DNA from 3 places in the Vogesella sp. AC12 genome. Region 2 is predicted to be linked to each of the others. Evidence: predicted binding sites of a transcription regulator. Region 2 holds the regulator's gene; each other region holds the start of a gene.
The links. The regulator FNR, encoded in region 2, switches genes on or off when oxygen is low (the NO sensors DNR and NnrR bind a similar motif). The targets are predictions, from matches to a motif close to TTGATNNNNATCAA.
Positions count from the first base shown of each region.

Region 1: cobA (uroporphyrinogen-III C-methyltransferase) is a predicted target of FNR. The motif match lies at 1,853-1,866, and genes of this name have one in related genera.
Region 3: NOM55_RS03995 (ribonucleoside triphosphate reductase) is a predicted target of FNR. The motif match lies at 4,369-4,382, and genes of this name have one in related genera.

Region 1 covers NZ_JANFNU010000001.1:129,540-137,176, reverse strand. Annotated here, with positions in the region: gene NOM55_RS00785 (cbb3-type cytochrome c oxidase subunit I) at 1-1,308, opposite strand, end outside; gene NOM55_RS00780 (cytochrome c) at 1,350-1,775, opposite strand; gene cobA (uroporphyrinogen-III C-methyltransferase) at 1,938-2,732, shown strand; gene NOM55_RS00770 (hypothetical protein) at 2,874-4,109, opposite strand; gene NOM55_RS00765 (DUF2249 domain-containing protein) at 4,118-4,333, opposite strand; gene NOM55_RS00760 (hemerythrin domain-containing protein) at 4,320-4,757, opposite strand; gene NOM55_RS00755 (MarR family transcriptional regulator) at 4,921-5,430, shown strand; gene NOM55_RS00750 (efflux transporter outer membrane subunit) at 5,556-6,962, shown strand; gene NOM55_RS00745 (HlyD family efflux transporter periplasmic adaptor subunit) at 6,982-7,637, shown strand, end outside.
Region 2 covers NZ_JANFNU010000002.1:287,661-295,297, forward strand. Annotated here, with positions in the region: gene NOM55_RS05195 (ABC transporter ATP-binding protein) at 1-470, shown strand, start outside; gene fhuB (Fe(3+)-hydroxamate ABC transporter permease FhuB) at 472-2,481, shown strand; gene NOM55_RS05205 (iron-siderophore ABC transporter substrate-binding protein) at 2,481-3,398, shown strand; gene fnr (fumarate/nitrate reduction transcriptional regulator Fnr) at 3,463-4,209, opposite strand; gene hemN (oxygen-independent coproporphyrinogen III oxidase) at 4,321-5,730, shown strand; gene NOM55_RS05220 (hypothetical protein) at 5,881-6,573, opposite strand; gene NOM55_RS05225 (hypothetical protein) at 6,652-7,637, opposite strand, start outside.
Region 3 covers NZ_JANFNU010000002.1:30,475-38,111, reverse strand. Annotated here, with positions in the region: gene NOM55_RS04025 (phosphoethanolamine transferase) at 1-18, opposite strand, end outside; gene NOM55_RS04020 (UDP-2,3-diacylglucosamine diphosphatase) at 309-1,130, shown strand; gene NOM55_RS04015 (glycosyltransferase family 1 protein) at 1,118-2,185, shown strand; gene NOM55_RS04010 (DMT family transporter) at 2,406-3,311, opposite strand; gene NOM55_RS04005 (XRE family transcriptional regulator) at 3,394-3,954, shown strand; gene NOM55_RS04000 (YqaE/Pmp3 family membrane protein) at 4,067-4,261, shown strand; gene NOM55_RS03995 (ribonucleoside triphosphate reductase) at 4,440-6,161, shown strand; gene nrdD (anaerobic ribonucleoside-triphosphate reductase) at 6,362-6,523, shown strand; gene NOM55_RS03985 (anaerobic ribonucleoside-triphosphate reductase activating protein) at 6,486-7,211, shown strand; gene NOM55_RS03980 (cold-shock protein) at 7,462-7,637, opposite strand, start outside.

The DNA of each region.
Region 1 (7,637 bases), on a different contig from region 2:
ACCCATGCGCTGCATCCACACCTGCAGGATGCCGGCGGCGGTCAGGAACAGGGTGATGAACACCATCGCTACCGTCATCAGCCAGAACGACCACATCTCCACCACTTGCGCGGCATTGCTGTTGGCCTCGCGGCCACGCATCAGCGGCATGGTGTAGGAAATCATGGTCATCACCACCATCGCGTAGGCGCCGTAGAACGCCATGTGGCCGTGGCTGGCGGTGATCTGCGTGCCGTGGGTCAGGTAGTTGACCGGAGCCAGGGTGTGCAGGAAGCCCCACACGCCGGCGCCGAGGAAGGCCATCACGCCGGTGCCCAGTGCCCACAGTACCGCGGCCTTGTTCGGATGCTCACGACGGCGCTTGTTGACCACGTTGAAGGCGAACAGCGTCATCATGAAGAACGGAATCGGCTCCAGCGCGGAGAACACCGAACCCCACACCTGCCAGTACGCCGGCGCCCCGATCCAGAAGTAGTGGTGACCGGTGCCGATGATGCCGGAGATCAGCGTCATGGCGATGATCACGTACAGCCACTTCTCGATGATTTCGCGGTCAATACCGGTCACTTTCACCAGCACGAAGGCCAGCATCGCGCCCATGATCAGTTCCCATACCCCTTCCACCCACAGGTGCACCACCCACCACCAGAAGTACTTGTCCAGCACCAGGTTGTCCGGGTTGTAGAACGAGAACAGGAAGAAGATCGCCAGCCCCCACAGCCCCAGCATCATCACCATGCTGATGCTGGTCTTGCGGCCCTTGAGCACAGTCATGCTCAGGTTGAACAGGAAGGACAGCGCCACCAGCACGATGCCGATCTTGGTAATGGTCGGCTGTTCCAGGAACTCGCGACCCATGGTCGGCAACAAGTCGTTGCCGGTGATCTTGGCCAGCGTGGCGTACGGCACCGCCAGATAGCCGACAATGGTCAGCGCCCCCGCCACCAGGAACACCCAGAAGGTGATGATGGCCAGTTTCGGGCTGTGCAGCTCGCGTTCCGATTCTTCCGGAATCAGGAAGTAGCCGGCGCCCATGAAGCCGAACAGCAGCCACACGATCAAGAGGTTGGTGTGCACCATGCGTGCCACGTTGAACGGGATTTCCGGGAACAGGAAATCGCCGATCACGTACTGCAGGCCCATGATCAGGCCGAACAGGATCTGGCCGACAAACAGGCCGATCGCGGCGACAAAGTACGGCTTGGCTACCGCTTGCGAGCGGTACTTGAGCTGGACATTGGTGAGCGGGTCATTGGCCGCCGCCGAGACGCTGGCAGCGCGCGCGGTGGCCATTGCGGAGGAAGTCATCTGGTTCTCCTTGGATGATGAATTACCGGGATCGACAGGCATCAGCCTTCGATATTCGGCGGCCAGTTATTGGTATTGATTTCCGAGCTGTACTTCAGGAAGGCCACCAGGTCGTCGAGTTCGGCATCGTTGAGATGGAAGTTCGGCATCTGGCGACGTCCCGGCGCGCCGGTCGGCTGCGCCTTGATCCAGGCCTTGATGAATTCCGGGCCGCGACGCTGGTAGACGTTACCCAGCTCCGGCGCGAAATAGGCGCCCTCGCCCAGCAGCGTGTGACAGCCGATGCAGTTGTTGACCTCCCACAGCTTCTTGCCGCGGGCGACCTGTTCGGTCAGGTTGGCGCGGTTGTCGCGCTTGGGCAGCGCCTGCACCGTATCCAGTGTCAGCGCCACGAACAGCAGGAAGAAAAATACCGCGCCACCGTAAAAGATGTTGCGCGCGGTCGATTTGGTAAAACTGGCGCTCATCGCGTCCTCCTTTTCTTGCGTCACCGGGAACCCGGCGTGTCAGGGCGAACTGTACGTTTCCACCCATCCCGATAGCATTGATGCGAATCAACGATTCCCGGCCGCCGCCGTTCCTACACTGGCGTCATCCCCTTAGCGGCCGCCGGCCAGACTGGAACAGCAATGAACGCCCCTGCCTCCTTCCCCCATCCCTACCCGCTGCGCCACGGCCAGGTCAGCCTGGTCGGTGCCGGCCCCGGCGACCCGGACCTGCTGACGCTGAAGGCGCTGCGCCGCCTCAGCGAGGCCGACGTGGTGCTGTACGACCTGCTGGTTTCCGACGCGGTGCTGGCGCTGGTCAACCGCCGCGCCGAGCAGATCTGCGTCGGCAAGCGCGCCAGCCGCCACACCCTGCCGCAACAGGACATCAACCAGCTGATCGTGGACAAGGCGCGGCAAGGACTGCGCGTGGTGCGGCTGAAAGGCGGCGACCCCTTCCTGTTCGGGCGCGGTGGCGAGGAGCTGGAAACGTTGGCCGCAGCCGGTATCGCCTGCGAGGTGATCCCCGGCATCAGCGCGGCGATGGGCGCAGCGGCGGCGGCCGGCATTCCGCTGACGCACCGCGACTACGCGCAGGGCGTCAGCTTCGTCACCGGCCATCGCCGCGAGGGACAGAGCGCGCTGGCGTGGACCAGCCACACCGGCGCCGAGGAAACGCTGGTGGTGTACATGGGGCTGGGCGAGGCGGCCAACATCGCCGAGCAGCTGCAGGCCGCCGGCCGCGCCGCCGCCACACCGGTGGCCATCATCGAGAACGCCACCACCGCGCAGCAGCGGGTGCTGTGCTGCGAGCTGGCCGGCCTCGGCGCCTGTGTGCAGCAGCACGCGGTCAAGCCGCCGGCACTGCTGATCATCGGTGAGGTGGTCAGATTGCAGACTAAGTTACAGGCAACGCTGGCCCAGGCGTTGGCGGGCTGAGCGCACGCGAGACAAGGCGAAACGGCTGGGGATGCGGCGTTTATCCAGGGATAAACAAGCATACCCAGCCGTTTTCAACGCCGTACCACGCCATCCAGATCAAGTCGCGCCAGATCGTGAACAGGAGATCGCGAACACGTTCTAGGACGGCAAGGCGCGGCGGGCGGCGCGGTACTGCCGCGCCGCCGCGGCGAAATGCCACAGCAGCAACGCCAGCAGGCCGAGCAGCGCCAGCGCCAGCGGCCAGCCCAGCTGCGGTTGCCACACCCACAGCGCCGCCAGCGGCTGCAACAGCAACAGCGCGCGCCAGCTGTGCCGCGCGGCGGATTCCGGCACGAAGGCGTGCAGCGCCGGCACGCGATGGCGCGGCGGCGCCGCATTCTTCAGGTGCAGCCACAGCAGGAAGGGCACGATGCGGTACAGCATGCCGACCACCAGCGTCAGCGCGAAACCGCCGAGCAGGCACCACGCCAGCGCGCGCGCCAGCCACGGCGTGCTGCCCTGCCATGCCAGCAGCGGCAGCAGTGCCGCCAGCAAGGCCAAGAGCGCAAACGCCAGCCACCAGTACGGCAGCAGCCACTCCTGCGGCCGCCGGCTGGTGCGCAACAGCCGCAGGCTGAGCACGGCAAACAGCGCCAGCGGCAGCCACGCCAGCCACCACCACGACCACTGCGGTTGCCACAGCAAACCGCCCGCGCCGGCCAGCAAGGCCAGCAGCCACAGCGTGGCGCCGTGGCGCTGCCACCAGCCGGGATAGGCCGGCGTCAGCAGGAACATCGGCGCAATCACCTGCGCCACCGCCATCACCAGCAGCAACACCCAGCCCTGCGCCGCCAGCCGGTGCAGTGGCAACAGGCTCAGCAACGGCCACGGCCGGCCCCAACCCAGCACCGCCAGCATCGACAGGCCCAGCAGCAGGGTCAGCAGTAAAAGGCCGAGGGCCAGGCGCAGGCCGCGGCTGCTGCCGTCCGCCGCCGGGCTGCGCCACAGCCCGTACAGCAGGCCCGACAGCGCGGCGGCCAGCAGCGCAAACAGCACGCTGGCCAGCTGCAGCCACGGCGGCGCCAGCCCCTGATAAAAGCCCCAGCACAGGCTGGCGGTGGCCAGCTGCCACAGGCTCCACACCCCCAGCCGCCACCACGTTGGCCGCAGGCAAGGCACGCCGGACACCACCGCCACCATCTGCAGCAAAGCGCCCAGCATGGCGTTGCCGAGCACGCCCAGCGCCAGCAGGTGCAGCGGCAGCAGCAGGCTCAGCGACGGATAGTCGTTGTCGGTCCGCAGCAGGCTGGCCGCCAGCGGCAGCAGCCAGAACGCCGCCGCCAAAAAATAACGCACCGGCAGCGAAAGCGGCGGTGCGCGGTCAAAACTGGGCATGGCCTGCATCAGGGCAGCACCAGCTTCAGCACCACCCCGCTCATGTCCGGCAGCATTTCACTGTCAAAACTGACCTTGCGCTGCTGCAGCAGCGGGATCAGCGGCCCGGGGAAGTGTGGCAGCACATAGGCCAGCTGCTGGCCGCTGCTGCCGTTGTCGACGTCGTCGAGAATGATTTCCATCGGTTCCGGCGGCACCAGGCCGCGCAAATCACGGGGTGACATGGCGTAGCTCCTGCAACAGGGCGGCGGCATCCGGAATCCGGCTGTCGCACATTGGGTAGAGGATATTTTCCTCCTTCATATTGTGCTGCTGCATCAGTACCAGCAAGGTGTCGCAGGTGGCGGCCACGCCGCGGGCGTCGCGCTGCAGCAGATCGCGGTTGAGGTCTTCCATCAGCTCTCGCATCTGTTCGTGCTCGTAGCGCATCACCGCGGTCGGCCCGCCGCGCATGCCGGTGGCCGCTTCCAGCGCCTGGAACAGCCGGTTTTCCTCGTCGGCAAAGTGCTGCGCCATTTCCTCGCAAAAGCTGGCGCACAGCGCATCGGCGCCGGCCCAGTCCTGCTGGCGCACCGCCTGCTCCAGCGCGGCAAATGAGTCGTCGCAGTGGCGGTGCACCGCGCTCAGGTGGGTTGTCAGGTTCATCATCAGGCTCCGGTGGGGTGTTGCCGACAGTATTGCCGCGGCGCAGCACACGGCTGAATGATGCCGATCAAGAAACCCGCGCCCTGTCAGCCGCCTCAGGGCAGCACCGGCGCCGCGAGCTGAATTCCATCTTGAACCAAATAGTAACGCACGTTATCATTACCCAATGAAAGCACCTGCCTGCGGCCACAGCTTTGCGGCCACCGAACACGCCATCGACACCATCGCCCGCCGCCTGCCCGGCAGCCCGCGCGAAGAGGTGACCCTCACCCGTCTGCTGCTGCACATCCAGCCGCTGTTGCTGGGCTACTTCAACCAGTCGCTGGCGGTGCACGACATGAACGAAACCACCTGGATGGCGCTGATGGTGCTGTACGCGCGACCGGAAGAACGGCTGATGCCGTCCGAGCTGTCCGATGCGCTGGCGTTTTCGCGCACCAATGCCACCCGGGTGGTGGACGATCTGGTGAACCGCGGCCTGATCCGGCGCCAGCCCTGCAGCGTCGACCGCCGCCGCACCTATCTGGAGCTGACCGACAGCGGCCTCGCCTTCATCGAGCAGGTGATGCCGGAGCAGCGGCAGCAGGTGCGCGAGCTGTGGGCCGTGTTCAGCGGCGAGGAGCGTGCACAGCTGGAAGCGCTGCTGCGCAAGCTGATGCAGCAGCTCGGCGGCTAAGCGCCAGCCCCCACTATCCGAATCAGCGCAAGGTTGGCCGCAAGCCTCACGGCATTGCCGCCAGCCACCCCAATCCGCCCCCGGCGGTTTTTTTCGACACAAGTAGTCACGCAGGTGACAATCAAATGAGAAACTACAACACCACGTTACTGCCCGTCAGCGCCTTGCTGGCACTGCTGGCCGTGTCCGGCTGCGCCACCCCGGCGGTGGCCCCGCTGCAAAGCCAGCCGCTGACCCCGGCCGCGCTGGCGGTCAGCGAAGCCGTCACCCCCTTTGCCGCCGACTGGTGGCGCGCGCTGAATGACGCCAGCCTCGAGCAGCTGCTGGCGCAGGCGCTGCGCAGCAATCCGGGGCTGGACGCCGCCGACGCCCGTCTGCGCGCCGCGCGCGCCGGCATTGCCAGCGTCGCCAGCAACGACGGCCTGAAGGTCAACGGCAACCTCGGCGCCAGCCGCGCGCGCACCTCGGAATTCGACGCGCTGCCCCCGGCGATGCTCGGCCAGTGGACCACGCTGCAGACGGTGTCCGCCGATTTCAGCTACCGCTTCGACTTCTGGGGCAAGACCCGCGCCCAGCTCGCCGCCGCCCGTGGCCAGGCCCGCGCCGCCGAGCTGGAAGCCAGCGACGCGCGCCAGAGCGTGGCCTACGCGCTGGTCGGCAGCTATCTGGAATGGCGCGGCGCGCAGGCCGCCCTGACGCTGCTGCAGCAAGACCGGCAGCAGGCTGCCAGCCTGCTGCAAAACGCCGAACAGCGCGTCAAGCACGGTCTGGCGCAGCCGGACGAGGTGCTGCAGGCACGCGCCCAGCTGGCCGACAGCGACGAGCGACTGCTGCGCGGCGAGCAGCGCATCAGCGCCGCCGCCCACGCCCTCGCAGCGCTCAGCGCCCAGCCGCAGGCCGCCATCGACGCGCTGCCCGCCGCCGCGCTGCCGCAGTGGACGCTGGACACCGCGCCGCTGCACAGCGGCCAGCTGGGCCTGCGCGCCGACGTGCAGGCGGCGCGGGAACGGGTGGAGGCCAGCCGCGGCAACGTCGCCGCGGCGCGTGCCGACTTCTATCCCGATGTCCGCCTCAACCTGATGGCCGGGCTGTCGGCGCAGGAGCTGGGCGACCTGTTCAGCCCCGGCGCGCGCGTGCTGCGACTGGCGCCGGCGCTGACACTGCCGCTGTTCAGCAACGGCGAGCTGAACGCGCGCCTCGACAGCCGCAGCGCCGAGCTGGAGGCCGCCATCGCCAGCTACAACCAGACGCTGCTGAACGCGATCCGCGACACCGCCGACCACAGCAGCCAGCTGGCACGACTGCGCCAGGCCGAGGCCGCCAAGCAGCAGACGCTGCTCGCCCGCCGCGACAGCGTCGCCAAGGTGCAAAGCCGTGCCAGCGCCGGTCTGGCCACCCCCGCCAGCCTGCTGGCGGAGCAGCGCCAGCTGACCCAGGCCAGCCTCGCCGCGCTCGAACTCCACACCCAGCGCCTGCAAAGCCAGGCCGCCCTGATCCGCACGCTGGGCACCGCCCCGGCGGCCACCCGCTGAATTCCGGAGCAAGAAGATAATGGATAACACCACCCCGACTACCGCCCCCAATACCGCCCGCCGCACCGCCCTCACCCGCCTGAGCGTGGCGCTGGCCATCGCCGGCCTCGCCGCCGGTGCTTACTGGTTCCTTGCGCTGCGCCACCACCAGGCCACCGACGACGCCTACGTCGCCGGCAACCTGATCCCGGTATCGTCGCAAGTGGCCGGCAGCATCGTCGCCATCCACGCCGACGACACCCAGAGCGTCAAGGCCGGCGACCTGTTGCTGACACTGGACCGCAACGACGCACAGCTGGCCTACGCCCGCGCCGCGGCCGAACTGGCGCAGGCGGTGCGCCAGACGCGGCAGCTGATCTCGGTCAGCGGCAAGTCCGACGCGCTGGTGGCGCAGCGCGCGGCCGATGTCGCCCGTGCAGAGGCCGACGTCGCCCGCGCCAGCGGCGATCTGGCGCGCCGCGAGGCCGCCGCCCGCGATCAGGCCATCGCCGGTGAAGAACTTCAGCACGCCCGCGACGCGGCCAACAGTGCCCGCCTCGCGCTGAGCGCTGCCCGCGCCGCGCTGAAGGTCGGAGAGGAAGAACAGCAGGCCAGCCGCGCGCTGGTGCTCAGCGACAGCGCCGAGCAACAACCGGCGGTGGCGCGCGCCGCCGCCGCGCTGCGCGAGAGCTACCT
Region 2 (7,637 bases):
GCCGCTATCCGTGGCGCGGCCTGTTGGGGCGCTGGCAGGCGGAGGACGCCGCCCTCATCGCGCAGGCGATGCGCGACACCGACATCGCCCACCACGCTGGCCACCTGGCCGACCTGCTGTCCGGCGGCGAGCGCCAGCGTGCGTGGATCGCGATGCTGCTGGCGCAGCAGTCGCCGCTGATCCTGCTGGACGAGCCGACTTCGGCGCTGGATCTCGCGCACCAGTACGAGCTGATGGCGCTACTGCGCACGCTGAACCGCGAGCAGGGGCGCGGCATCGTCGCCATCCTGCACGACGTCAACCTGGCGGCGCGCTACGCCGACCGCATCGTGGCGCTGAAGCGCGGCGAGCTGTTCTTCGACGGCACGCCCGAGCAGCTGCTGGATTCGCCTAGGCTGTCGGCCTTGTACGACATCGACATCCGCCTGCTGCCGCATGCCGGCGGCCGTCCGGTCGCGGTGGTGGCCTGAGATGCTGGCGACGCTGACTCTGCCCGCACGGCCACAAGCCTGGCCGCGGCGCTATCCACTGACCGTGTTCGCTATCGTGCTGCTGGCGCTGCTGCAGCTGCAGATCGGCAACCCGCTGCCCGCTGCCACGCAATGGGCGCTGCTGAGCCGTGCGCCGGTCGATTTCACCGAATTGCAGTTTGTGTTTGCCGCCTTGCCACGGCTGACGATGGCGCTGCTGGTCGGCGCCGCGCTGGGCTTTTCCGGCAGCCTGCTGCAGCAGCTGACGCAGAACCGGCTGGTGTCGCCGATGACGCTGGGCGCCAGCGCCGGCGCCTGGCTGGGGCTGGTGTGCGCCACCCTCTGGCTGCCGGAGCTTGCGGCCAACCATGGCGAGTGGCCGGCGCTGGCCGGCGCCATGTTGGCGCTGCTGCTGGTGCTGCTGATTGCCGGCCCGCACGGCATCGGCGGCCTGCCGCTGGTGCTGGGCGGCATGGCGCTCAACCTGCTGCTGGGCGCGCTGGCGTCCGCGATCGTGATGCTGCACGACCAGTACAGCCGCAACCTGTTCATCTGGGGCGCGGGCGACCTGACGCAGCACGACTGGCAGTGGGTGCAGTGGCTGTGGCCGCGGCTGGCGCCGATGCTGTTGCTGCTGTGGCTGGCGCCGCGCCCGCTGACCCTGCTGCGGCTGGGTGCCAGCGGTGCACAGGGCCGGGGGCTGAGCCTGTGGCCGGCGCTGCTGCTGATGCTGCTGGCCGCACTGTGGCTGAGCTCGGTGGCGATCACCGCGGTGGGGCTGATCGGCTTCATCGGTCTGTTGACGCCCAACTTCGCCCGCCTGCTGGGCGCGCGCGGCGCACGCGACGAGCTGGCCTACAGTGCGCTGCTGGGCGCGCTGCTGCTGCTGGCGACCGACGCGGTGGCGCTGCTGGCCAGCGGCTGGTCGGCCGATCTGGTGCCCAGCGGTGCGGCGGCGGCACTGATTGGCGCGCCGGCGCTGCTGTGGTTTACCCGCCGCCAGTTGCCGGGCGGCAGCCAGCAGAGTCTGGCGCTGACACCGGCGGCGCGCCCGTTGCGTCCGTGGGGCTGGGCGCTGCTGCTGAGCGGCCTGCTGGCGCTGGCCGTGCTGAGCCTGACGCTGGCGCCGGGCGCGCACGGCTGGCAGCTGGCGTGGCCGGACGCGCTGATCTGGTCGTTCCGCTGGCCGCGCACGCTCACCGCGGTGGCCGCCGGTGCCGGGCTGGCCGTCGCCGGCGTGGTGTTGCAGCGGCTGCTGCGCAACCCGCTGGCCAGCCCGGACATCCTGGGGCTGTCGGCCGGCGCCACGCTGGCATTGCTGGCGGCCAGCCTGTGGCTGGGGCGGCCGCTGCAGCAGGGCGGGCCGCTGATGGCCTTTGGCGGCAGCCTGGCGGTGCTGGGCCTGCTGCTGTGGCTGGGGCGGCGTCAGCAGTACGCGCCGGGGATGATGGCGCTGGTCGGCATCTCGCTGGCGGCCTTGCTGGAGGCGGTGCTGCAGTTCGCGCTGGCGCGCGGCACGGCGGATAGCTTCGCCATCCTCGGCTGGCTGGCCGGCTCCACCTATCGCGTATCGGGAGAGCAGGCGCTGCTGCTCAGCGGCGGCGTGCTGCTGCTGGGCGCGCTGGCGCTGTGCGGCCAACGTGCGCTGACGCTATTGAGCATTGGCGACGGTGTGGCGCAAGGGCGCGGCCTGCACTTGGCACGCAGCCGGCTGACGTGGCTGACACTGGTGGCGCTGCTGACCGCGCTGGTCACCAGCGTGCTGGGGCCGGTTGGCTTTCTCGGCCTGCTGGCACCGCATATCGCCGCCATGCTCGGCGCGCGCCGCGTGCTGCAGCAGCTGCTGCTGGCGGCGCTGCTGGGCAGCGTGCTGCTGCTGGTGGCGGACTGGCTGGGGCGGGTGCTGATCTTCCCGCTGCAGGTGCCGGTCGGCATCCTGGCCTCGGTGCTGTGCGGGGCGTATTTCATCTTGTTGTTGCTGGCGCAGCGTTTGCGCCGGGGGAGGGCGTAATGGCGCGGGCAGTCTGGACAACGTTGGCCGCAGCGTTGCTGCTGTGGTCTGGACTGGCGGCGGCGCTGACCGTGCGCGACAGCGACGGCGTGCATCATTTTGCACGCTCGCCGCAGCGGGTGGTGGCGCTGAGCTGGGAGGCCGCCGAACAGTTGCTGGAGTTGGGCATTACGCCGTTGGCGGTAGCCGATGCCGACGACTATCGCAAGTGGGTGGTGCGGCCAACCTTGCCATCTACCACGCTGCCGGCCGGCGGTCGGCTGGAGCCCAACCTGGAGCTGCTGGCCAGCCTGAAGCCGGACCTGATCATCATCAGCCCCAGCCTACTGGACATGCGGCCGCAACTGGCGCGCATCGCCCCGGTGCTGTACTTCGACGCCTACCGTCACGATCACGACAACGCGCAGGTGGCGCGTGACATCTACCTGCAGCTGGCCGGGCTGTTCGGGCGCACGGCGCTGGCCGAGCGGCGGCTGACCGGCATGGAGCAGGGCTTTGCCCGCCTGCGCGGCCGGCTGCAGCAGCGCTTCGGCACGCAGCTGCCGCGGGTGGACGTGATCCGTTTTGCCAGCCCGGCGGTGGTGTACGTGTACGGCAGCAACTCGATGCCGCTGCACGCGCTGCAGCGGCTGGGCATCGCCGGCACGCCGCAGCCGGCGGCGTCGATCTGGGGGGTGACGCAGCAGCAGGTGGTGCAGCTGGGGCAGCTGCGCGACAGCGTGGTGCTGTACCAGCAGCCGTTCGAGCAGGCCGGCAAGCTGTTCGGCACCCCGTTGTGGCGGGCGATGCCTTTCGTGCAGCGCGGCCGCTTCGGCGCGGTGCGCGCCACCTGGAGCTACGGCGGCATCTTCTCGCTGTACTACCTGGCCGAGGCGATGAGCGACGCGCTGCTGCGGCTGCCGCATGGTGCGCGCTAGCCGGCGGTGACAAGCAAAAAGCCCGGAGCAAGTCCGGGCTTTTTTATTGGGTCACGCGGCGGGCTTAGCCGGCGCTGTTGGCCTGCGAGCAGCCGGCCACCAGGGCCTTCAGCTCTTCCGGGCGGACCAGCTGGATGTGCTTGTGATCGACCAGGATCCAGCCCTGCTGCTGGAATTTCGACAGCGTGCGGCTGACGGTTTCCAGTTTCAGGCCGAGGAAGCTGCCGATTTCCTCGCGGCTCATGCGCAGGATGAAATCGTTGGCGGCAAAGCCGCGGCTGGCCAGGCGCTGCGACAGGTTGAGCAGGAAGGCGGCGAGGCGTTCTTCCGCCTTCATATTGCCCAGCAGCAGCATCACCGACTGGTCGCGCACGATTTCGCGGCTCATCAGGCGGAAGAAGTGGTGTTGCAGGCTGGGGATGTCGCGTCCCAGGCTTTCCATGCGGCTGAACGGCAGCTCGCACACCTCGCTGTCCTCCAGCGCGATGGCGTCGCAACCGTGGGTGTTGGAGGAAATGCCGTCCAGCCCCATCAGCTCGCCGGACATGTGGAAACCGGTAACCTGTTCGCGGCCGTCCTGGCTGGAAACGCAGGTCTTGAAATAGCCGGTGCGCACCGCGTATAAAGAACGGAAACCTTCTCCGCTGCGGAACAGGTATTCACCGCGCTTGAAACGGCGGCTCTGACGGATAACGGCATCCAGCTGGGCCATCTCGTCACGGTTTAGCCCCACCGGCAGGCACAATTCACGCAGGCTGCAGTTGGAACAAGTGACTTTCAGCGAATGCAGGGGGGAGGACAGATCGTTCATACCGAGAGTCGATTTCCAGGGACAGATGAGCTTGCTTGATGAGCGTCAATGCAGATCAAGGCGTAATTGCGCAAATTTACCAGTCCCCCACCAGATTTCCAATCAAAATATATGATGGCTGCTCATTCTGCATTTATCCCGACCCAATGTGTTTTCGACCGGACCCTGATCGAAACACTGGAAGGGTCCGGTCCGCGTTACACCTCCTATCCGACTGCCGACCGTTTTCACGCCGGTTTCGGGGTGAATGATTATGAACATTGCCTGGCGCAGCGCGCCATTGGGGCAAACCATCGCGGCATTTCGCTGTACGTGCACATCCCGTTCTGCAACACCATCTGCTACTACTGCGGCTGCAACAAGATCATCACCAAGGACAAGAGCCGTGCCGACGCCTACCTCGACTACCTGGAAAAGGAAATCGCGCTGGTGGCGGAAAAACTCGGCTGTCGCGAGAAGGTGATCCAGCTGCATTTCGGCGGCGGCACACCGACCTTCCTGTCCGATGCGCAGCTGGACCGGGTGATGGGCGTCATCAACCGCTACTTCGAGCTGCTGCCGGAAGGCGAGTTCTCGATCGAGATCGACCCGCGCAAGGTTGGCCGCGACACCGTGCTGCACCTGGGCCGTCTCGGTTTCAACCGCATGAGCGTCGGCATCCAGGATTTCGATCCGGCGGTGCAGCAGGCGGTGAACCGCATCCAGAGCGAGGCGGAAACCCGGCTGGTGATCGACGCCGCGCGCGAGGCCGGCTTCAAGTCGGTGAGCGTGGACCTGATCTACGGCCTGCCGCTGCAGAGCGCGCACTCGCTGGAAAGCACCGTCAACAAGGTGATCGCGATGTCGCCGGACCGTATCGCGCTGTACAACTACGCGCACCTGCCGACCGTGTTCAAGCCGCAGCGCCGCATCAACGAGGCCGATCTGCCGTCCAGCGCCACCAAGCTCGACATCCTGCAGAACTCGGTACAGCAGCTGAGCGACGCCGGTTACGTGTTCATCGGCATGGACCACTTCGCCAAGCCCGGTGACGAGCTGACGCGCGCGCTGGAGCAGGGCCGCCTGCAGCGCAACTTCCAGGGCTACTCCACCCACGCCGATTGCGACATGATCGGCTTCGGCGTGTCGTCGATCGGCAAGGTCGGCCCCTGTTACTCGCAGAATGAAAAAGACATCGACGCCTACTACGCTGCGCTGGACGCCGGCCACCTGCCGGTGATGCGCGGCATGACGCTGACTCAGGACGACATCCTGCGCCGCAGCGTGATCCAGGCGCTAATGTGCCGCTTCTCGCTGTCGGTGGAGGCGATCGAGCAGACCTTCGCCATCAATTTTGCCGACTACTTCGCCGACGAACTGCCGAAGATCCGCGAGTTCCAGCAGATGGGGCTGCTGCACTTCGACGGCGACTTCCTGATGGTGGAGCCGAAGGGCCGCTTCCTGATCCGCAATATCGCGATGGCGTTCGACCGCCACCTGCGCGAGCGCGAAACCGGCGCGCGCTATTCGAAAACCATCTGACGCGCGCCGCACGGGCGGCGGGACGACAGGCACACAAGGTTGGCCGCAGCGATGCGGCCAACCTTTTTTTATGCCGGCGGCGGCGCGGGCGCTAGAGCCTGTCATCCATTTGAGCCGGATGGGGGCAGGGAAGTGCGCCTGGCTTGTTTTTCAAGACTTGGCGGCGTGTTGATCATGCTCTGGGTTGGCTTGTTGTGCCTGGTTGCCGGTTCCGAACGTCAGCGTTCCGATGCCCGAGGCTGAGAACGAGAGTAGCGCCTTGCTGCCAAGGGGAATCTGCCAGGCATTGGGTGGCGTGGGCGTCACCGGACTACCTATCGGCATTGCCATATCCAGGCGAAACACCTGATAGGCGCTGGCTTCCAGCAACACGCTGCTATTGGGGGCCACCGTTACACTACAGCCCCAGTCTATTTCTTCCAACCCCATCCCCAAGCCAATACAGACGCGATATTCTTTATTGTCATAGGGCGGTATTCGCCAGCCACTCTCGTCGTGTGTCAGGGTAATTTCATTATTAAACCGCATCGAGAATTGATCTGCATTGGCGCTGAATGGATAAGCAAGCTGATTCGGGCTGATTTCTCCCGCGGCCAGCACCGAGGCAACCCAGGATAGTGGCAATTGATTGCTAAAATCGATAATTACCTTGGTATGTACAGACTGAATTCCAGCGAGAATATAATCGGCCGTCGGAGAGCTGGTGGCATAAAAAGTCAAACCAAGTTTTATATTAAGGTCACTAACGGAAGTAATCGTGATGGCTGTATCTGGCGTAGACGTCAGTAATGCCCCCGCACTTTTTATGGGAGGAAAGAGAATTGTATTGTCAGCGGATTCCATGCGGGATATTGCTTTCAATAACAGGACACAAACGTTTAACCGGTAAACGCTTGTGTCCCGAGTCAAGTAATGAACGGATTACTTGTGGAATTCCAGTGGTGCGCCGGGCTGGAACAAGTCCTGCACGGCCTTGGCGGAGCGATCGCCGGCGTAATCAAATTCGCACTGGAAGGATCCCTGCTGCGTCGAGCCCTTGATGTTGAAGCGCACGCCGCTAAGCAGGAAGAAGGTGAACCCGGCCATCAGCGCGCTGCCCACCGACAGCCGGCCCTTGAGGAAGGTATTGGCCATGTCGGATCGCACCACGCCGTCCACGGCATTGTCTTGCCACACCACGCTGGATACGGAGTCGAGGAAGGTTGGATCGCCTTCCAGCTGCAGCTGCTGCAGTGGTGCGGATTGCGTCAGGGCAAGCAGGTTCTCGTGTGCCTTGCAGAGCGACAGGTGGCTGTTCACCAGTGCATGCACCACGTCGTCAGCCACGCTGACGGCGGGCTTGCCGGGGGTCACGGTCCAGTCGCCGGTTTCGGTCAGCGTCACGGTGCAGTTGAACTGGCTGAATTTGTCCAGGGTGATTTCGGCCGCCTTGGTCGACACATCGGTCCATTGCGCCAGGGTGTTGTAGTCGAAATCGCCGGTGCTTACGTAGAACGAGAACTTGGGCTGGATGTGGCGGGTAACGCCCGGGTCCGGGGACCAGGTCATGCCGATATAGCCGGCTGCGGTCTGGATGCCGAAGCTCTGGTTGGCAAACCAGCCATGATCTTCATTGCTGGGTTTGTTGAAGTTGTTGGTGACGATGTCGACGAGGCCGCTGGAGCCGGCACCCACTTCCTTGAGCTGTGGTCCCTGGCGCGGTGGGCAGGTGACATAGTCCGCCTCGTACTGCTTGCCCAGAGTGGCAAGCATCGGCACGTTGGAAGTAATGGCTACGTCGAGACCAACGGCCTCGTTGCTGGCCCCTGCCGCAACCGAATATTGCACCGGCACGGTGAACAGGTTGTAACCTTGGGCATTGTTGATAATGCTCAGGCATGCGCTCGAATTCGCGAAAACGCCGGGGT
Region 3 (7,637 bases), 260 kb from region 2:
ACGGGACAGAAGCTTCATGCGGGGTCTCTCGGCAACGGGTTTCGGAGCAGGCACGCCCGCTCATCCTGGTGCCGATGAAAACAGGCCAGCCTTAAGCCAGCCTTAGAGTCGCTAACAAAACCTCGCAGAGCACCTGAGCCAAGGCGCGCCGACGCAGGCAGTACAAGTAGTACGACAAGGAGGCGCAACGCAGGATCAGGGTTTTTGTTAGCGGCTTTTAGCCACGTCACCGTATCGTCATCGCCGCCACATCCGCCTGTCACATCGCTGCGCCACCATCGGCGCATCTGCCCCCGCCGGAGCACGCGATGAACCAGCGCTACCGCACCATCTGGATTTCCGATGTCCACCTCGGCACCGCCGGCTGCCAGGCCGCCTTCCTGCTCGACTTCCTGCGCCACCACGACTCCGACACCCTGTACCTGGTCGGCGACATCATCGACGGCTGGCAGCTGAAGAAATCGTGGTACTGGAAGCAGGGCCACAACGACGTGGTGCAGAAGGTGCTGCGCAAGGCGCGCAAGGGCACGCGGGTGATCTACGTGCCCGGCAACCACGACGAGGCGGCGCGGCAGTACGCCGGGCTGGATTTCGGCGGCATCGCCATCCGCAGCGAGGCCGAGCACCACACCGCCGATGGCAAACGGCTCTTGGTCATCCACGGCGACGAGTTCGACGGCGTGATCCAGCACGCCAAGTGGCTGGCCTACGTCGGCGACAGCCTGTACACGCTGATCCTCGGCCTCAACCGCCACTACAACTGGCTGCGCCACAAGCTGGGGCGGCCGTACTGGTCGCTGTCGCAATACCTGAAACACAAGGTGAAGAACGCGGTGAACTTCATCAGCGACTTCGAGCACATCCTCGCCGCCGAGGCGCGCCGCCGCGGTTTCGACGGCGTGGTCTGCGGCCACATCCACAAGGCGGAGGTGAAGGACATCGACGGCATCGTGTACGGCAACTGCGGCGACTGGGTGGAAAGCCTGTCGGCGCTGGTGGAGCACCACGACGGCCGGCTTGAGATCGTGCACTGGACGCAGCAGGCCGGCGACACCATCCCGCAGAGCATTGCGGCCAACCTTGCCGCACAACCCCAGCTCAACACAGAGGCCGAAACATGCGCATCATGATCATCAGCGACGCCTGGCTGCCACAGGTCAACGGCGTGGTCCGCAGCATCACCGAAACCGTGCGCGAGCTGCGCGGCTTCGGCCACCAGGTGGCCCTGATCACCCCGCTGGGCGGCGAGACGGACGACGGCGACGGCTTCGCCACCCTGCCCTGCCCGACCTACCCCGACATCCGCCTGTCGCTGTTCCCCTACCGCAAGGTCGCGCAAAGGTTGGCCGCATTCAGCCCGCACGCGGTGCACATCGCCACCGAAGGCCCGCTGGGCCTCGCCGCGCAGAGCTGGTGCCGCCGCCACGGCCAGCCATTCACCACCGCCTACCACACCCGTTTTCCGGAATACATCCACGCCCGCACCCGGCTGCCGCTGGCCATCAGCTACGCGTGGATGCGCCGCTTCCACAACCGCGCGCAGGCGGTGATGGCGCCAACGCCGGCCATCGTCGCCGACCTCAAGGCACGCGGCTTTCACAACGTGGTGCTGTGGAGCCGCGGCGTCGACACCCGCCTGTTCAGCCCCGGCGAGCGCGAACGGCTGGACACCGCGCAGCCGCGCTTCCTCTACATCGGCCGCGTGGCGGTGGAGAAGAACATCGAGGCCTTTCTCAAACTGGACCTGCCCGGCAGCAAGTGGGTGGTCGGCGAGGGGCCGCAGCTGGCCGAGCTGAAGGCCAAATATCCGGAGGTCTACTTCGCCGGCGTGTTCCCGCAGCACGAGCTGGCGCGCTTCTACCGCGCCGGCGACGTGTTCGTGTTCCCCAGCCTGACCGACACCTTCGGCCTGGTGCTGCTGGAGGCGATGGCCTGCGGCACGCCGGTGGCGGCCTACCCGGTGGCCGGCCCGCTGGACGTGGTCGGAGCCAGCGGTGGCGGCGTGCTGCACCAGGACCTGCGCACCGCCTGCCTGCAGGCGCTGATGCTGGACCGCGACCAGGTGCGCCGCGTGGCCGAGGGCTACTCGTGGACGGCGGCGACGCGGCAGTTCGAATCCCACCTCTGCCCGCGCCCGCTGGGCGAGCAGGAAGGCATGGCCTTCACCCCCGGCGGCGGCCGCTGAACGCGGCACAAAACACTGCGGCCAACCTTGGGCAAGGTTGGCCGCAGTGTTTTGCATCGTCAGAACGTGTTCACGATCCCGCACGCTCACGCGAGACAAGGCGAAAACGGCTGAGGAAGCGGCGTGTAGCCAGATTCAAACAAGCATGCCGAAGCCGTTTTTAACGCCGTATCGCCCCATTGCGAGCAAGTCGCAGCAGATCGTGAACAGGTCCTAAGGATCAGGCCGGCGCGTGCGTCGCCTTGTGCGCGCTGAGCTGGCTCAAGAGCACGCTGGCCACGATCAGCGCCGCGCCGCCGACCTTGCCGGCGCCCATCGCCTCGCCGGCCAGCCAGCCGATCAGCCCGCCCCACACCGGTTCCATCGCGTAAATGATGGTGGCACGGGTGGCCGGCACCGTCTGCTGCGCCCAGTTCATCACGATCTGGATCAGCGCGGTGGCGGCGCCCAGCGCCAGCACGCTCGCCAGCAACAGCGGCTGCCACTGCGGCAGCGCCTCGCCCGCCAGCGGCGCCGACAACAGAGACAGCAGCGCCACCGTCGCCAGCTGCACCAGCGCCATGCGCCCGGCGTTGCAGCCGGCGGCAAAGCGGCTGAGCAGGCAGATTTCCAGCGCGATGGTGGCGGTGGCGGCGATGGTCAGCCACTCGCCCAAGCCCAGCTTGATACTCAGCCCGTCCACCCCGGCCAGGAGCAGCAGGCCGGCAAAGGCCAGCGCCACCCCCACCCACGCCAGCCAGCCCGGGCGCTGGCGGAACAGCCCCCACTGCAGCAGCGGCACCAGCGGCACGTACAGGCCGGTGAGGAAGGCCGAGGTGCTGCTGGCGATGTGGCCCAGCCCCAGCGTCTGCAGGTTGTAGCTGAAATACAGGATCACGCCGATGCCGATGCCACCCAGCAGCTCGGTGCGGTTGAGGCCGGCCAGCTGGCGGCGGCACAGCAGCAGCGCCAGCAAGGCGGCGACGGCAAAGCGCATGCCGACAAAGACGAAGGCGCCGCTCCACTGCAGCGCGGTCTGTACCGCGAGGAAGGTGCCGCCCCAGATCAGGGTGACGCCGACCAGCGACAGGTCGGGCAGCCAGGAACGGTGGGCCGCGGGTGCGGCAGACAGGGCAACGGTGGACATGGGCAAGGCTCGCGTGTAGGGTGGTGGCTCGGTTTTGTGCACTATACTGCACAACAACACAATTGAGCAATATATTGCACTTATGAGCGAACACACTCCCCTGCAAGTCTTCAGTCACGTCGCCCGCAACCTGCGCGAAGCCCGCCAGCAGCGCGGTCTGAGCCAGGAAAAACTGGCCGCCAGCGCCGAGGTCAGCCGCCGCATGCTGGTCAATATCGAAGCCGGCGCCAGCAATGTCAGCATCGCCACGCTGGACCGCCTCGCCAGCGCGCTGGGACTGACCTTTTCCGAGCTGGTGCGCGCCCCCGGCAGCGACGCGCCGGTGCGGGTATGGCAGGGCGACAGCAGCGACAGCCACGCCACCTTGCTGCACAGCCTGGCGCTGGCCGGCTGCACGCTGGAGCTGTGGCAGTGGCAGCTGGCACCCGGCGACAGCTACCTGGCCGCGCCGGATCCGGCCGGCTGCGGCGAGATCGTGGAAGTGCACAGCGGTACGCTGCAACTGGCCTGTGCCGGCGGCGAGCACACGCTGCAAGCGGGCGACACCGCCGGCTACGGCACCGAGCACGGCTACCGCTACCACAACCCCGGCACTAGCCTGCTGCGCTTCCAGCGCAGCATCGTGATGCCGGCGCCCGGCTGAGGCTGCGGCCAACCCTGGCCGTCGGCAGCCTACCATCACCGCATTTGATGGTTTTGACATAACCGGATAGCATCAAAGTCCTCGTCACTGTCCATCCGCGATCGGAGTCACCATGCGTCTGCTACTCGCCATCCTGCTGCCCTGGCTGCAGTTCTTCACCATCAAGCGCCCGTTTGCCGGCCTGTTCTGCCTGCTGCTGCAGTGCACGCTGATCGGCTGGATCCCGGCGGCGATCTGGTCGGTGTACGCGCTCAGCCAGTACAAGACCGACCTCAAGATCAAACAGGCGCTGGCACAGGCACGCTAGCGCGGGCGCCACGCGTCCTGTCCCGATGGCCAGCCCGGCAACGACCGGCTGGCCATTTTTCATGGCGCCACACCACCACAGGCCATGCCATAAGAATTTTTTAACGCTTGATCCACATCAATCACTACTACATGATGCGTCCATACAATGCGCCAACCACAACATATTGGAGCAAACGATGTCCGCACGCCCCAGCAGCCATGTCGACGCCGTCAGCAGCATCAACGAATACCTGTCCCGTGCCGACTGGCGGGTGCAGGCCAATGCCAACCAGGGCTACAGCCTGGGCGGCTTGATCCTCAACATCGCCGGCAAGCTCACCGCCGAGTACTGGCTGAACGAAGTTTTCCCCGCCGAGGCCGCCACTGCGCATCGCCACGGCGACCTGCACATCCACGATCTGGACATGCTGTCCGGCTACTGCGCCGGCTGGTCGCTGCGCACCCTGTTGCAGCTGGGTTTTGCCGGCGTCGGAGGCAAGGTGGAATCGGCACCGCCGCGGCATTTGTCCAGCGCCTGCGGCCAGATCGTCAATTTCCTCGGCACGCTGCAGAACGAATGGGCCGGCGCGCAGGCGTTCAGCTCCTTCGATACCTACCTCGCCCCGTTCGTGAAAAAGGATGCGCTGGACTACGCGCAGGTAAAGCAGGCGATCCAGGAACTGATCTACAACCTGAACGTGCCCAGCCGCTGGGGCACGCAGACGCCGTTCACCAACCTGACCTTCGACTGGGTGTGCCCGGAAGACCTGCGCGAGCAGATCCCGGTGCTGGGCGGCGAGGAGATGCCGTTCCGCTACGGCGACTGCGCACCAGAAATGGCGCTGATCAACCGCGCCTATATCGAGGTGATGCTGGCCGGCGACGCGCTGGGACGGGCGTTTACCTTCCCGATCCCCACCTACAACATCACCAAGGACTTCGACTGGTACGGCGAGAACAGCGAGCTGCTGTTCGCGATGACCGCCAAGTACGGCCTGCCCTACTTCCAGAACTTCGTGAACTCCGAGCTGGAGCCGCACATGGTGCGCAGCATGTGCTGCCGCCTGCAGCTGGACCTGCGCGAGCTGATGAAACGCGGCAACGGCCTGTTCGGCAGCGCCGAGCAGACCGGTTCGGTGGGCGTGGTCACCGTCAACTGCGCACGCCTCGGCCACCGTTTTGCCGGTGACGAAGCGGCGCTGCTGGCCGAAACCGACCGCCTGCTGAACCTGGGGCGCGAGGTGCTGGAAGCGCGCCGCAGCAAAGTGCAGCAGCACATCGACGGCGGGCTGTACCCGTACACCCGCCATTTCCTCGGCAGCCTGCGCAACCACTTCTCCACCCTGGGGGTGAACGGCATCAACGAGATGATCCGCAACTTCACGGCGGACGCCCACGACATCACCAGCGACTGGGGCCATGATTTTGCCTGCCGCTACCTGGACCACATCCGCGCGCGCATGGTCGAATTCCAGCAGGCCACCGGCCACCTGTACAACCTGGAAGCCACCCCGGCGGAAGGCACCACCTACCGCTTTGCGCGCGAGGACAACAAGCGCTACCCCGGCATCCTGCAGGCCGGCACGCCGCAGCAACCGTACTACACCAACTCCAGCCAGTTGCCGGTGGGCTTTACCGACGACCCGTTCGAGGCGCTGCTGCGCCAGGACGAACTGCAGCGCAAATACACCGGCGGCACCGTGCTGCACCTGTATATGAGCGAGGCGGTCAGCAGCGCCGACGCCTGCCGCCAGTTGGTGAAGCGCGCGCTGGAAAACTTCCGCCTGCCCTACATCACCATCACGCCGACGTTCTCGATCTGCCCGACGCACGGCTATCTGTCCGGCCGCCATGATTTCTGCCCGAAGTGCGACGCCGAGCTGATCGAGAAAAAGCGCCAGGCGGCCTGCACCCCGTAGCCCGGATAAGCGAAGCCCATCCGGGGAAATCGCATGTCCTCACAACCGTCTCCCCGGATGCGCCTGCGGCTTATCCGGGCGACGTGAGGCGAATCGACAAGTGCGGTGACAGGCGCACAGCAGCCTGCCTAACAGCAACCCCAGACCAACAACACAGAGCCAATCCGCCGCCATGCGGCCAACCTTTGAAAGGAAACACCATGCAACAGCAGCAAACCATCGAGCTGAAAGACGAAGAACGCACCCGCTGCGAGGTGTGGACGCGGGTAATGGGCTACCACCGCCCGGTGGCCTCGTTCAATACCGGCAAACAGGGCGAGTTCCATGAACGCTGCCACTTCGACGAACAGCGCGCCGGCTGAGCGCGCCCGCATCGGCGGCTGGCAGCCGTTCTCGGCCTGCGACTGGCCGGGCCGGCTGGCCGCGGTGGTGTTCCTCGCCGGCTGCCCGTGGCGCTGCGGCTACTGCCACAACCCCGGCCTGCTGCAGCGCCGCCACGGCCAGACCAGTTGGCCGCAGCTGCGCGCGCAATTGCAGACGCGGCGCGGTTTGCTGGACGGGGTGGTGTTTTCCGGCGGCGAGCCGCTGAGCGAGCCGGCCTTGCCAGCGCTGCTGGCCGAGGTGCGCGCCATGGGCTTTGCCACCGGCCTGCACAGCGGCGGCAGCCACCCCGATCGTCTGCAACGCGTGCTGCCCTTGCTGGACTGGGTGGGGCTAGACATCAAGACGATGCCAGCACAGTACCCGGCCATCACCGCGGTGGCCGGCAGCGGCGAGCGTGCCGCCGCCAGCCTGGCGCTGCTGCAAGCCAGCGGCGTCGCCTACGAATGCCGCAGCACCCTCCACCCGGCGCTGCACGACGACAGCACGCTGACGCAGCTGGCCGCGTGGCTGGCCCAGCGTGGCGTGCGCCACTACGCCTGGCAGCTGCTGCGCCCCGGCCCGCAACTGCCGCAGCCGTTTTCCCCCATCGCCGCAGGCTGGCCGGCGCCAGCACTGCAGGCGGCGGTGGCCAGCAACTTTGCACACTTTGAAGTGCGCACCGGCTAGCTGCGGCCAAGCTTGGCGACCGCCCCAGTGCACGCAGCACCGCCAGCGGGTGACAGCGCAGCTACCACAGCCCGCAGGCCGCCAGCAACAGCATGCGGCGTCACAGCTCCCCGTTTCTCCGGCAACAAAAAAGCACAACGCCCGTTGGCGGACATTGTGCCGGTGTGCACCCGCCACGGCAGCGGCGATAAGGGGCGGGAAAAACAAAAAACCCCGCCGTAGCGGGGTTTTTATCAAACGCTGTAAAAAATTACAGAGCCTGGATATTGGTGGCTTGTGGGCCTTTTTGACCCATACCTGGGGTGTAGCTAACTTTCTGGCCTTCGGTCAGCGATTTGAAGCCTTCCGAGCGCACTTCGGAGAAGTGAGCGAACAGGTCGTTGCCGCCTGCATCTGGAGTGATGAAGCCAAAGCCTTTTGCATCGT